Regions from separate parts of the Escherichia sp. E4742 genome, predicted to be linked through region 1. Evidence: predicted binding sites of a transcription regulator. Region 1 holds the regulator's gene; the other holds the start of a gene.
The links. Region 1 encodes PurR, which represses purine synthesis genes. Its sites were predicted from a motif close to CANGCAAACGTTTGCNTG; they were not measured.
Positions count from the first base shown of each region.

Region 2: cvpA (colicin V production protein) is a predicted target of PurR. The motif match lies at 3,012-3,029, and genes of this name have one in related genera.

Region 1 is NZ_CP040443.1:4,771,043-4,777,431, forward strand. It holds gene FEM44_RS23205 (C40 family peptidase) at 1-84, shown strand, start outside; gene sodB (superoxide dismutase [Fe]) at 213-794, shown strand; gene FEM44_RS23215 (MFS transporter) at 950-2,119, opposite strand; gene cydH (cytochrome bd-I accessory subunit CydH) at 2,285-2,374, opposite strand; gene purR (HTH-type transcriptional repressor PurR) at 2,673-3,698, shown strand; gene punR (DNA-binding transcriptional activator PunR) at 3,695-4,627, opposite strand; gene punC (purine nucleoside transporter PunC) at 4,740-5,951, shown strand; gene cfa (cyclopropane fatty acyl phospholipid synthase) at 6,240-6,389, shown strand, end outside.
Region 2 is NZ_CP040443.1:359,568-365,956, reverse strand. It holds gene accD (acetyl-CoA carboxylase, carboxyltransferase subunit beta) at 1-741, shown strand, start outside; gene folC (bifunctional tetrahydrofolate synthase/dihydrofolate synthase) at 815-2,083, shown strand; gene dedD (cell division protein DedD) at 2,073-2,735, shown strand; gene cvpA (colicin V production protein) at 3,085-3,573, shown strand; gene purF (amidophosphoribosyltransferase) at 3,610-5,127, shown strand; gene ubiX (flavin prenyltransferase UbiX) at 5,222-5,791, shown strand; gene argT (lysine/arginine/ornithine ABC transporter substrate-binding protein ArgT) at 6,056-6,389, shown strand, end outside.

The DNA.
Region 1 (6,389 bases):
CAAATCACGTCGTTAAGTGAAGATTACTGGCAACGTCACTATGTTGGCGCTCGTCGGGTAATGACCCCAAAAACACTTCGCTAAATCTTTTACCCTGTTGTTAAGGCAACAGGGTAAGTTCATCTTTTGTATCACCTTTTAATTTGCTACCCTATCCGTACTCACAATAAGGCTATTGTGCGTATACCAATGAATAATAAAGGAGAGTAGCAATGTCATTCGAATTACCTGCACTACCATATGCTAAAGACGCTCTGGTTCCACACATTTCTGCGGAAACCATTGAGTATCACTACGGCAAACATCATCAGACTTACGTCACTAACCTGAACAACCTGATTAAAGGCACCGAGTTTGAAGGTAAATCACTGGAAGAGATTATTCGCAGCTCTGAAGGTGGCGTATTCAACAACGCAGCTCAGGTCTGGAACCACACTTTCTACTGGAACTGCCTGGCACCGAACGCCGGTGGCGAACCGACTGGCGAAGTCGCTGAAGCTATCGCCGCATCTTTCGGTAGCTTTGCCGATTTCAAAGCACAATTTACTGACGCTGCAATCAAAAACTTTGGTTCTGGCTGGACCTGGCTGGTGAAAAACAGCGATGGCAAACTGGCTATCGTTTCTACCTCTAATGCTGGTACTCCGCTGACCACCGATGCGACCCCGCTGCTGACCGTTGATGTCTGGGAACACGCTTATTACATCGACTATCGCAATGCGCGTCCTGGCTATCTGGAGCACTTCTGGGCGCTGGTGAACTGGGAATTCGTAGCGAAAAATCTCGCTGCATAATAACTGATGGCAAATGCAACATTGCCTGACGCGCTACGCTTATCTGGCCTACGCGGATCACCAATGTAGGTCGGTTAAGGCGCTTGCGGCAAGATAAAACGTAATTTGCCTGCAAACTGTAACGCAGAAGGTATCCCCTTCTGCGTTTTGTTTTATTAGCTGTTGGCAACGCAAACTGCTTCAGGTTGTTTTCTGGCTGACATAAACACCAGCAACAATGCCAGTCCTGCGACAATCGCCCCCATCACCGGCACAAAACTGTACCCCAGACCACCCGAAATCACTGCGCCACCTGCCGCGGCACCCAGAGCATTGCCCAGGTTAAAGGCACCAATATTCACTGAGGAAGACAGCCCCGGCGCTTCGCTGGCAACTCGCATCACACGCATCTGTAACGGTGGTACAACCGCAAAAGTTGCTGCGCCCCACACCACCATGCTGATAGCCGCACCAAACTCATTACGCGCCAGGAACGGAATCGCCAGCATAATCACCATCAGCAGCAACAAAAAGCCTTTCAGCGTGCCGTTGACCGAACGATCTGCCAGTTTACCGCCTAAATAGTTACCGATAGAAAACCCGACGCCAATCAGCACCAGCATGGCTGTTACGAACACCGGCGTTGCGTGGGTGATACTTTGCAGTACTGGTGAAATATAGGTGTAGAGGGTAAACATTGCGCCAGCCCCCAGTACCGTCGTCAGCAAGGCTGATAACACCTGCGGACGCATCAATACAGCCAGCTCTTTTTTCACTTCCGGTCGAGCTCCTGCGCCGCCTTTCGGTAACGAGAAGAACAGGCTAATCATTGAAATTACGCCCAGCCCCGCCGTTGCCAGAAACGACATCCGCCAGCCAATAGTTTCGCCAAGCCAGGTCGCCGCAGGAACACCGCCAATATTTGCCAGAGTTAAGCCCATAAACATAGTGGCGACAGCGCTGGCCTGTTTGTGTTTAGGCACAACGCTTGCGGCCACGACTGAACCCAAACCAAAGAATGCCCCGTGATTCAGACTGGTCAGAATGCGTGAAAGCATCAGCGTCATATAATCCGGCGCGATGGCGGAAAGCACGTTGCCAAGAGTGAAAATGGCCATCAGGAAAATAAGCGCACTGCGCCTGGCGCGATGAGACAGCAGTAATGTCATCAGCGGCGCGCCAACCATCACGCCAACCGCATAGGCGCTGATTAACATGCCCGCAGCAGGAATCGAGACATCCACACCGCGCGCAATGACGGGTAAAAGGCCCATTGGCGAGAACTCCGTTGTCCCGATACCAAACGCGCCAACTGCCAGCGCCAACAACGGATAGTTAATTTTCATGTCTAATCTCCACCTCTTCGCGTCATTACACGATATTCATCAAAGTGGCGAAAGCATGACAGCAATCACAAAAAATTGAAAATAACAAAAAGAGAAAACACTTTTGCCATTTTGCTAACAAAAGGGAAGAGAGTGCGAGGGAGGATGCGCTCCCTCGAAGGGAAATCAGTGCAGCGCGGCAGTCAAACCTACGGCCACGATCAAACCGAGGACAATAATGGTTGTTACCAGTGAAAATTTAAGGTCGGTACTCATCAAGTTTTCTCCTTTTTTATTACCCTACAAAAAGTGATATTACGCATTTTTACACACTGTGAAGAAAAAATCTCCCGCCATTTATAATGATAAGTGTTTTTACCACTTCCCCTTTTCATCAAGATCGGCCAAAATTCCACGCTTACACTATTTGCGTACTGGCCATTGACCCCTTCCTGACGCTCTGTGTCGTTTTTCCGGCGTACCGCAACACTTTTGTTGCGCGTAAGGTGTGTAAAGGCAAACGTTTACCTTGCGATTTTGCAGGAGCTGAAGTTAGGGTCTGGAGTGAAATGGAATGGCAACAATAAAAGATGTAGCGAAGCGAGCAAACGTTTCCACTACAACTGTGTCACACGTTATAAACAAAACTCGTTTCGTCGCTGAAGAAACGCGCAACGCCGTGTGGGCAGCGATTAAAGAATTACACTACTCCCCTAGCGCGGTAGCGCGTAGCCTGAAGGTTAACCATACCAAGTCTATCGGCTTGCTGGCGACCAGCAGCGAAGCAGCCTATTTCGCGGAGATCATCGAAGCGGTTGAAAAAAATTGCTTCCAGAAAGGTTACACGCTGATCCTCGGCAACGCGTGGAACAATCTGGAGAAACAGAGAGCCTATCTGTCGATGATGGCGCAAAAACGCGTCGATGGCCTGCTGGTCATGTGTTCTGAGTATCCGGAACCGTTGCTGGCGATGCTGGAAGAGTATCGCCATATCCCGATGGTGGTAATGGACTGGGGCGAAGCAAAAGCCGACTTTACCGATGCGGTCATCGATAACGCGTTTGAAGGCGGCTACATGGCCGGACGCTATCTGATCGAACGCGGCCATCGCGAAATTGGTGTCATCCCTGGCCCTCTGGAACGTAATACCGGCGCGGGTCGTCTGGCAGGGTTTATGAAGGCGATGGAAGAAGCGATGATCAAGGTGCCAGAAAACTGGATTGTGCAGGGTGACTTTGAACCTGAATCGGGTTATCGCGCCATGCAACAAATCCTGTCGCAGCCACACCGCCCTACTGCGGTTTTCTGTGGTGGCGATATCATGGCAATGGGCGCACTTTGCGCTGCTGATGAAATGGGTCTGCGCGTACCACAGGATGTTTCGCTGATCGGTTATGATAACGTACGCAACGCCCGCTACTTTACCCCGGCGCTGACCACTATCCATCAGCCAAAAGATTCACTGGGCGAAACGGCGTTCAACATGCTGTTGGACCGTATCGTCAACAAACGCGAAGAACCGCAGTCTATCGAAGTTCATCCGCGGCTTATTGAACGCCGCTCCGTGGCTGACGGTCCGTTCCGCGACTATCGTCGTTAATCATCCGTTGCGGGAGTCTCTTCCGGCTCCCGCAGCCACTCCTTATTCAGCGTCTCACTATCGCCGAGATACTCCAGCAACCAGGTTAACGCTGGCGACATATCATTCTGCTGCCATGTCAGGCAACATGCCGAATCAGGGAATGGATTTTCCAGTTCTAACGCCACCCATTTTCCCTCATTAAGCCACGGTTTGGCGAAATGCGTAGGCACCATGCCAATGCATAAACCGGCCGAGATACAGGTTGCCGATGATTCCCAGTCAGGTACGACAAGCCTTTTTTGGTTATCCAGCAGCCAGGTAATTCGTTTGGGCAACGTCCGCGACGTGTCTTCGCGCACAAGCGACGGCCAGTTGCGCAACGTGTCATCGCTGAGCGGCCCATTCATCGACGCAAGCGGATGATGACTGGCAACAACGCAACTCCAGCTCAACATTCCCATATCCCGGAAGGCGTAACGGCCACCGACCGGAATCGCTCGTGTCGCGCCAATCGCCAGTTCCACGCGCCCGTCGGAAAGCGCATCCCAGACGCCGTTGAACACTTCCTGAAAAACCAGAAGTTCGACGTCATCAAAATGGCGATAGAAATCAACAATCATCTGCCGCGTGCGTTCTGGCCTGACAATATTATCTACCGCGATAGCTAATTGACCGCGCCAGCCGTTCGCTATCTGCTGACATTGTTGGCGGGTGATCTGCATTTTTTTGACAACAGAGCGCCCTTCTTTGAGAAACCACGCCCCGGCAGCGGTCAGTTCCACGTCACGATGACGCCGTTCAAACAGCGGCACCGCCAGCCACTCTTCCAGCTGACGCACGGTATAGCTGACCGCAGAAGGAACGCGATGCAACTCCTGGGCTGCAGCGCTAAAGCTGCCATTTCGCGCCACTGCATCAACCACTTCGAGAGAATATTCAGACCACATAGTTTGCCTGCAAAATTTTTGAAACCAGTCATCAAATATTACCGTTTCACAACAGGAATTTCACTCCCTACACTTTGCGACGGTGTTTAATTGAGGAATTTAGAGAATATACATGCAACCTGGGAAAAGATTTTTAGTCTGGCTGGCGGGTTTGAGCGTACTCGGTTTTCTGGCAACCGATATGTATCTGCCTGCTTTCGCCGCCATTCAGGCCGACCTGCAAACGCCTGCGTCTGCTGTCAGTGCCAGCCTTAGTCTGTTCCTTGCCGGTTTTGCCGCTGCCCAGCTCCTGTGGGGGCCGCTCTCCGATCGTTATGGTCGTAAACCTGTGTTATTGATCGGCCTGACAATTTTTGCGCTGGGTAGTCTGGGGATGTTATGGGTGGAAAACGCTGCCACGCTGCTGGTATTGCGTTTTGTACAGGCAGTGGGTGTCTGTGCCGCGGCCGTTATCTGGCAGGCATTGGTGACGGATTACTATCCTTCACAAAAAGTTAACCGTATTTTCGCGACCATTATGCCTTTAGTGGGGCTTTCTCCGGCGCTTGCTCCGCTGTTAGGTAGCTGGCTGCTGGTCCATTTTTCCTGGCAGGCGATTTTCGCCACTCTGTTTGCCATTGCCGTAGTGCTGATTCTGCCCATTTTCTGGCTTAAACCCACCACGAAAGCACGCAATAATAGTCAGGATGGACTGACCTTTACCGATCTGCTGCGTTCAAAAACCTATCGCGGGAATGTGCTGATTTATGCGGCCTGTTCAGCCAGTTTCTTTGCCTGGCTAACCGGTTCACCGTTTATCCTCAGCGAAATGGGCTACAGTCCGGCAGTAATCGGATTAAGTTATGTTCCGCAAACCATCGCGTTTCTTATTGGTGGTTACGGCTGTCGCGCCGCATTGCAGAAATGGCAGGGTAAGCAGTTGTTACCGTGGCTGCTGGCGCTGTTTGCCGTCAGCGTGGTAGCAACCTGGGCTGCGGGCTTCATTAGCCATGTGTCGCTGGCCGAAATTCTGATCCCATTCTGTGTGATGGCCATTGCCAACGGGGCAATCTACCCGATTGTGGTCGCCCAGGCGCTACGCCCCTTCCCGCATGCGACTGGCCGCGCTGCTGCATTGCAGAATACCCTGCAATTGGGTCTGTGCTTCCTCGCAAGCCTGGGGGTTTCCTGGCTCATCAGCGTCAGCACGCCGCTGTTCACCACCACCAGCGTAATGTTATCGACTGTGGTGCTGGTTGCCATCGGCTATAAGATGCAACATCAAACTGAATCTCACTGCCAGAATCATGGCGAGACGGAAGTCGCACATAGTGAATCACATTGATCTATAGCGATATCGTTATAATTAGGCTGCTAACAAAATTTTGTTGTATGATTGAGATTAGCAGCCTATACTGAGTTCCAGTTGTTAATATTACGATAAATATTATGTTTTTACGGGGACAGGAGCGTTCCCGGGTCACTATGGATGGTCATTTCGGCAAGGGTTCCTCCTTTCCTCTGTTCTACGTCGGATTATAGACTCGCGGTTTTCCTGCGAGATTTCTCACAAAGCCCAAAAAGCGTCTACGCTGTTTTAAGGTTCTGATCACCGACCAGTGATGGAGAAACTATGAGTTCATCGTGTATAGAAGAAGTCAGCGTACCGGATGACAACTGGTACCGTATCGCCAACGAATTACTTAGCCGTGCAGGCATCGCCATTAATGGCTCTGCCCCGGCAGATATTCGAGTTAAAAACCCCGATTTTTTTAAACGCGTT
Region 2 (6,389 bases), 710 kb from region 1:
AACCGCCTGCATAGCTTGTTAGATGAAGGCAGCCTTGTGGAGCTGGGTAGCGAGCTTGAGCCGAAAGATGTGCTGAAGTTCCGTGACTCCAAAAAGTATAAAGACCGTCTGGCCTCTGCGCAGAAAGAAACCGGCGAAAAAGACGCGCTGGTGGTGATGAAAGGCACTCTGTACGGTATGCCGGTTGTCGCTGCGGCATTCGAATTCGCCTTTATGGGCGGTTCAATGGGTTCAGTGGTTGGCGCTCGTTTCGTGCGTGCCGTTGAGCAAGCGCTGGAAGATAACTGCCCGCTGATCTGCTTCTCCGCTTCTGGTGGCGCACGTATGCAGGAAGCGTTAATGTCGCTGATGCAGATGGCGAAAACCTCTGCGGCACTGGCGAAAATGCAGGAGCGCGGGTTACCGTACATTTCTGTACTGACCGACCCGACTATGGGCGGTGTTTCTGCAAGCTTCGCGATGCTGGGCGATCTCAATATTGCTGAACCGAAAGCGTTAATCGGCTTTGCCGGTCCGCGCGTTATCGAACAGACCGTTCGCGAAAAACTGCCGCCAGGATTCCAGCGCAGTGAATTCCTGATCGAGAAAGGCGCCATCGATATGATCGTCCGTCGACCGGAAATGCGCCTGAAACTGGCTAGCATTCTGGCGAAGCTGATGAATCTGCCAGCGCCTAATCCTGATGCGCCGCGTGAAGGCGAAGTGGTGCCACCGGTGCCGGATCAGGAACCAGAGGCCTGATAACTGATAAGGGCAGGGCCACTGGCTCTGCCCTTTTGCTATTTATTCTCCCCGTAACGAATCAGCGGATACCATGATTATCAAACGCACTCCTCAAGCCGCGTCGCCTCTGGCTTCGTGGCTTTCTTATCTGGAAAACCTGCACAGTAAAACTATCGATCTCGGCCTTGATCGCGTCAGCCTGGTTGCGGCGCGTCTTGGCGTCCTTAAACCTGCACCGTTTGTGTTTACCGTTGCGGGAACTAATGGCAAAGGCACGACCTGCCGTACGCTGGAGTCGATTCTGATGGCGGCAGGGTACAGGGTGGGGGTCTACAGTTCGCCGCATCTGGTGCGTTATACCGAGCGCGTTCGTATACAGGGCAAAGAACTGGCGGAGTCGGCCCATACGGCTTCTTTTGCCGAGATTGAGGCCGAGCGCGGCGATATTTCTCTGACTTATTTTGAATACGGTACGCTGTCGGCATTGTGGTTGTTCAAAGAGGCGCAACTCGATGTGGTGATTCTGGAAGTAGGTCTGGGCGGTCGTCTGGATGCGACTAACATTGTCGATGCTGATGTTGCCGTGGTGACCAGTATTGCGCTGGATCATACCGACTGGCTGGGGCCAGATCGTGAAAGCATTGGTCGTGAGAAAGCGGGGATCTTCCGCAGTGAAAAACCGGCGATCGTCGGTGAACCGGAAATGCCTTACACCATTGCCGATGTAGCACAGGAGAAAGGCGCACTGTTGCAACGTTGTGGCGTTGAGTGGAATTATTCAGTCACTGACCATGACTGGTCATTTACCGACGCTCACGGCACGCTGGCGGGGTTACCGTTGCCACTTGTCCCGCAACCGAATGCCGCAACAGCGCTGGCGGCACTGCGTGCCAGCGGCCTGGAAGTCAGTGAAAAGGCAATTCGCGACGGTATTGCCAGCGCAATTTTGCCTGGACGTTTCCAGATTGTGAGCGAGACGCCACGCGTTATTTTTGATGTCGCCCATAATCCTCATGCGGCGGAATATCTTACCGGACGCATGAAAGCGTTACCGAAAAACGGGCGCGTGCTGGCGGTTATCGGTATGCTACATGATAAAGATATTGCCGGAACACTGGCCTGGTTGAAAAGCGTGGTTGATGACTGGTATTGTGCGCCACTGGAAGGGCCGCGCGGTGCCACGGCAGCACGATTGCTTGAGCATCTGGGGAACGGCAAACCATTCGATAGCGTTGCGCAGGCATGGGAAGCCGCAATGGCGGACGCTAAACCGGAAGATACCGTGCTGGTGTGTGGTTCGTTCCATACGGTCGCACATGTCATGGAAGTGATTGACGCGAGGAGAAGCGGTGGCGAGTAAGTTTCAGAATCGGTTAGTTGGCACTATTGTGCTGGTAGCTCTGGGAGTTATTGTGCTTCCAGGATTGCTTGATGGGCAGAAAAAACATTATCAGGATGAGTTCGCAGCGATCCCGCTGGTGCCGAAAGCGGGCGATCGTGACGAGCCAGATATGATGCCAGCCGCCACTCAGGCGTTGCCGACACAGCCGCCAGAAGGCGCGGCAGAAGAGGTGCGGGCAGGTGATGCCGCAGCGCCTTCGCTCGACCCGACAACCATTGCGGCCAATAATACCGTGTTTGAACCGGAGCCTGCACCAGTCGCTCCACCGAAACCGAAACCGGTGGATCCGCCTAAGCCGAAGGTTGAAGTGCCGCCCCCGCCGAAGCCAGAACCGAAGCCGGTTGTTGAAGAAAAAGCAGCGCCGACGGGTAAAGCCTATGTTGTGCAACTGGGCGCGCTGAAAAATGCCGATAAAGTGAATGAGATTGTCGGTAAGCTGCGTGGCGCGGGATATCGGGTTTATACTTCGCCGTCGACGCCAGTGCAGGGTAAAATCACCCGTATTCTCGTGGGGCCAGATGCCTCAAAAGATAAGCTGAAAGGATCGCTTGGCGAACTGAAGCAGATCTCTGGTTTGAGCGGCGTGGTTATGGGCTACACGCCGAATTAATACGGTTTTACCTGATGCGACGCCAGCATGTCTTATCAGGCCTGTGCTGGAGCAGTACCGTAGGTCGGATAAGGCGTTCACGCCGCATCCGACAGCCGTTGCCTGATGTGACGCCAGCGCGTCTTATCAGGCCTACGCAGGGATAGAACCGTAGGTCGGATAAGGCGTTCACGCCGCATCCGACAATGATTGCCCGGTGCCGCAAAGGCATAAAAAGTCGATGGCGTTGAATATTTTTTCAGCGCCATTTTTATTGATGCGCGGGAAGGAAATCCCTACGCAAACGTTTTCTTTTTCTGTTAGAATGCGCCCCGAACAGGATGACAGGGCGTAAAATCGTGGGACACATATGGTCTGGATTGATTACGCCATAATCGCGGTGATTGCTTTTTCCTCTCTGGTTAGCCTGATCCGCGGCTTTGTTCGTGAAGCGTTATCGCTGGTGACATGGGGTTGTGCTTTCTTTGTTGCCAGTCATTACTACACTTACCTGTCAGTCTGGTTTACGGGCTTTGAAGACGAACTGGTTCGAAATGGGATTGCCATCGCGGTACTGTTTATCGCTACCCTGATCGTTGGTGCTATCGTGAACTTCGTGATAGGCCAGCTGGTGGAGAAAACGGGATTGTCAGGCACCGATCGGGTGCTGGGCGTCTGTTTCGGTGCGTTGCGCGGTGTGTTGATTGTTGCTGCCATTCTCTTCTTTCTCGACTCCTTTACTGGAGTGTCGAAAAGCGAAGACTGGAGTAAATCACAACTGATCCCGCAGTTCAGTTTTATCATCAGATGGTTTTTTGATTATCTGCAAAGCTCGTCAAGTTTCTTGCCCAGGGCGTAAGTGCTCTGAGATGTGGCTTAACGAGGAAAAAGACGTATGTGCGGTATTGTCGGTATCGCCGGTGTTATGCCGGTTAACCAGTCGATTTATGATGCCTTAACGGTGCTTCAGCATCGCGGTCAGGATGCCGCCGGCATCATCACCATAGATGCCAATAACTGCTTCCGTTTGCGTAAAGCGAACGGGCTGGTGAGCGATGTATTTGAAGCTCGCCATATGCAGCGTTTGCAGGGCAATATGGGCATTGGTCATGTGCGTTACCCTACGGCTGGCAGCTCCAGTGCCTCTGAAGCGCAGCCGTTTTACGTTAACTCTCCGTATGGTATTACGCTTGCCCACAACGGCAATCTGACCAACGCTCACGAGTTGCGTAAAAAACTGTTTGAAGAAAAACGCCGCCACATCAACACCACTTCCGACTCGGAAATTCTGCTTAATATCTTCGCCAGCGAGCTGGATAACTTCCGCCACTACCCGCTGGAAGCCGATAATATTTTCTCCGCCATTGCCGCGACTAACCGCCAAATTCGCGGCGCGTATGCCTGTGTGGCGATGATTATCGGCCACGGCATGGTTGCTTTCCGCGATCCTAACGGGATTCGTCCGCTGGTACTGGGAAAACGTGATATTGACGATAATCGCACAGAATATATGGTCGCTTCCGAAAGCGTTGCGCTCGATACGCTGGGCTTTGAGTTCCTGCGTGACGTCGCCCCAGGCGAAGCGATTTACATCACTGAAGAAGGGCAGTTGTTTACCCGTCAGTGTGCTGACAATCCGGTCAGCAATCCGTGCCTGTTTGAGTATGTTTACTTTGCCCGTCCTGACTCGTTCATCGACAAAATTTCCGTTTACAGCGCGCGTGTGAATATGGGCACGAAACTGGGCGAGAAAATTGCCCGTGAATGGGAAGATCTGGATATCGACGTGGTTATTCCAATCCCGGAAACTTCCTGCGATATCGCGTTGGAAATTGCCCGAATTCTGGGCAAACCGTACCGCCAGGGCTTTGTTAAAAACCGCTATGTTGGTCGTACCTTCATCATGCCGGGTCAGCAGCTGCGTCGTAAATCTGTGCGCCGTAAATTGAACGCCAACCGCGCTGAGTTCCGCGATAAAAACGTCCTGCTGGTTGATGACTCCATCGTGCGCGGCACCACCTCTGAACAAATTATCGAGATGGCACGCGAAGCCGGAGCGAAGAAAGTGTACCTCGCCTCTGCGGCACCAGAGATTCGCTTCCCGAACGTTTATGGTATTGATATGCCGAGTGCCACGGAGCTGATCGCTCACGGCCGTGAAGTGGATGAAATTCGCCAGATCATCGGTGCTGACGGTTTGATTTTCCAGGACCTCAACGATCTGATCGAAGCTGTTCGTGCTGAAAATCCGGATATTCAGCAGTTTGAATGCTCGGTGTTCAACGGCGTCTACGTCACCAAAGATGTTGATCAGGGCTATCTCGATTTTCTCGATACTTTACGTAATGACGACGCCAAAGCATTGCAACGTCAGAACGAAGTGGAAAACCTGGAAATGCATAACGAAGGATGATGCCTTCACTCAGGGTGCCAGTCTGGCACCCTGACTTGCAACTCCCGCCGAAATCCTGCAAAGTCTGCCTGCAAGTCTGACAGGGCAACTCTCTATGAAACGACTCATTGTAGGCATCAGTGGTGCCAGCGGCGCGATTTATGGCGTGCGCTTATTACAGGTTCTGCGCGATGTTGCAGACATCGAAACGCATCTGGTTATGAGCCAGGCGGCGCGCCAGACCTTATCCCTCGAAACGGATTTTTCCCTGCGCGAAGTGCAGGCGTTAGCCGATGTAACTCATGATGCGCGCGATATTGCTGCCAGCATCTCTTCTGGTTCTTTCCAGACGCTGGGCATGGTGATTTTACCCTGTTCAATCAAGACCCTTTCCGGCATTGTCCATAGCTATACCGATGGCCTGTTGACCCGCGCGGCAGATGTGGTGCTGAAAGAGCGTCGCCCGTTGGTGCTCTGCGTGCGTGAAACACCGTTGCACTTAGGCCACCTGCGTTTAATGACTCAGGCGGCTGAAATCGGTGCGGTGATTATGCCTCCCGTTCCGGCGTTTTATCATCGCCCGCAATCCCTTGATGATGTGATAAATCAGACGGTTAACCGTGTTCTTGACCAGTTTGCGATAACCCTTCCCGAAGATCTCTTTGCCCGCTGGCAGGGCGCTTAACTCCGCTGTTGCCCTGTTTCAGGGCAATTTTGCAACCGCGATCAAATCCTCGACATTTTGTTCCTTCCATTGAATCGAAACGCTGCGATTCAACCGCCATACCTGCTATCTTCAATTTCAGGACAATAATGCAACGTCTTATTAACATATTTTACGTTGAATGTTGCTGCTGTCGGCAAGATGGCATAAGACCTGCATGAACGAGCCTGCAAACACACAACACAATACACAACATAAAAAAGCCATTTCACTTGAGGGTTATGTATGAAGAAGTCGATTCTCGCTCTGTCTTTGTTAGTCGGTATCTCCGCAGCAGTTTCCAGCTACGCGGCGCTGCCGGAGACGGTACGTATCGGAACGGATACCACCTATGCACCGTTCTCATCGAAAGATGCCAAAGGTGACTTTGTTGGCTTTGATATCGATCTCGGTAACGAGATGTGCAAACGGATGCAGGTGAAATGTACCTGGGTTGCCAGCGACTTTGATGCGCTGATCCCCTCACTGAAAGCGAAAAAAATCGACGCTATTATTTCGTCGCTCTCCATTACCGATAAGCGTCAGCAGGAGATTGCTTTCTCCGACAAGCTGTACGCCG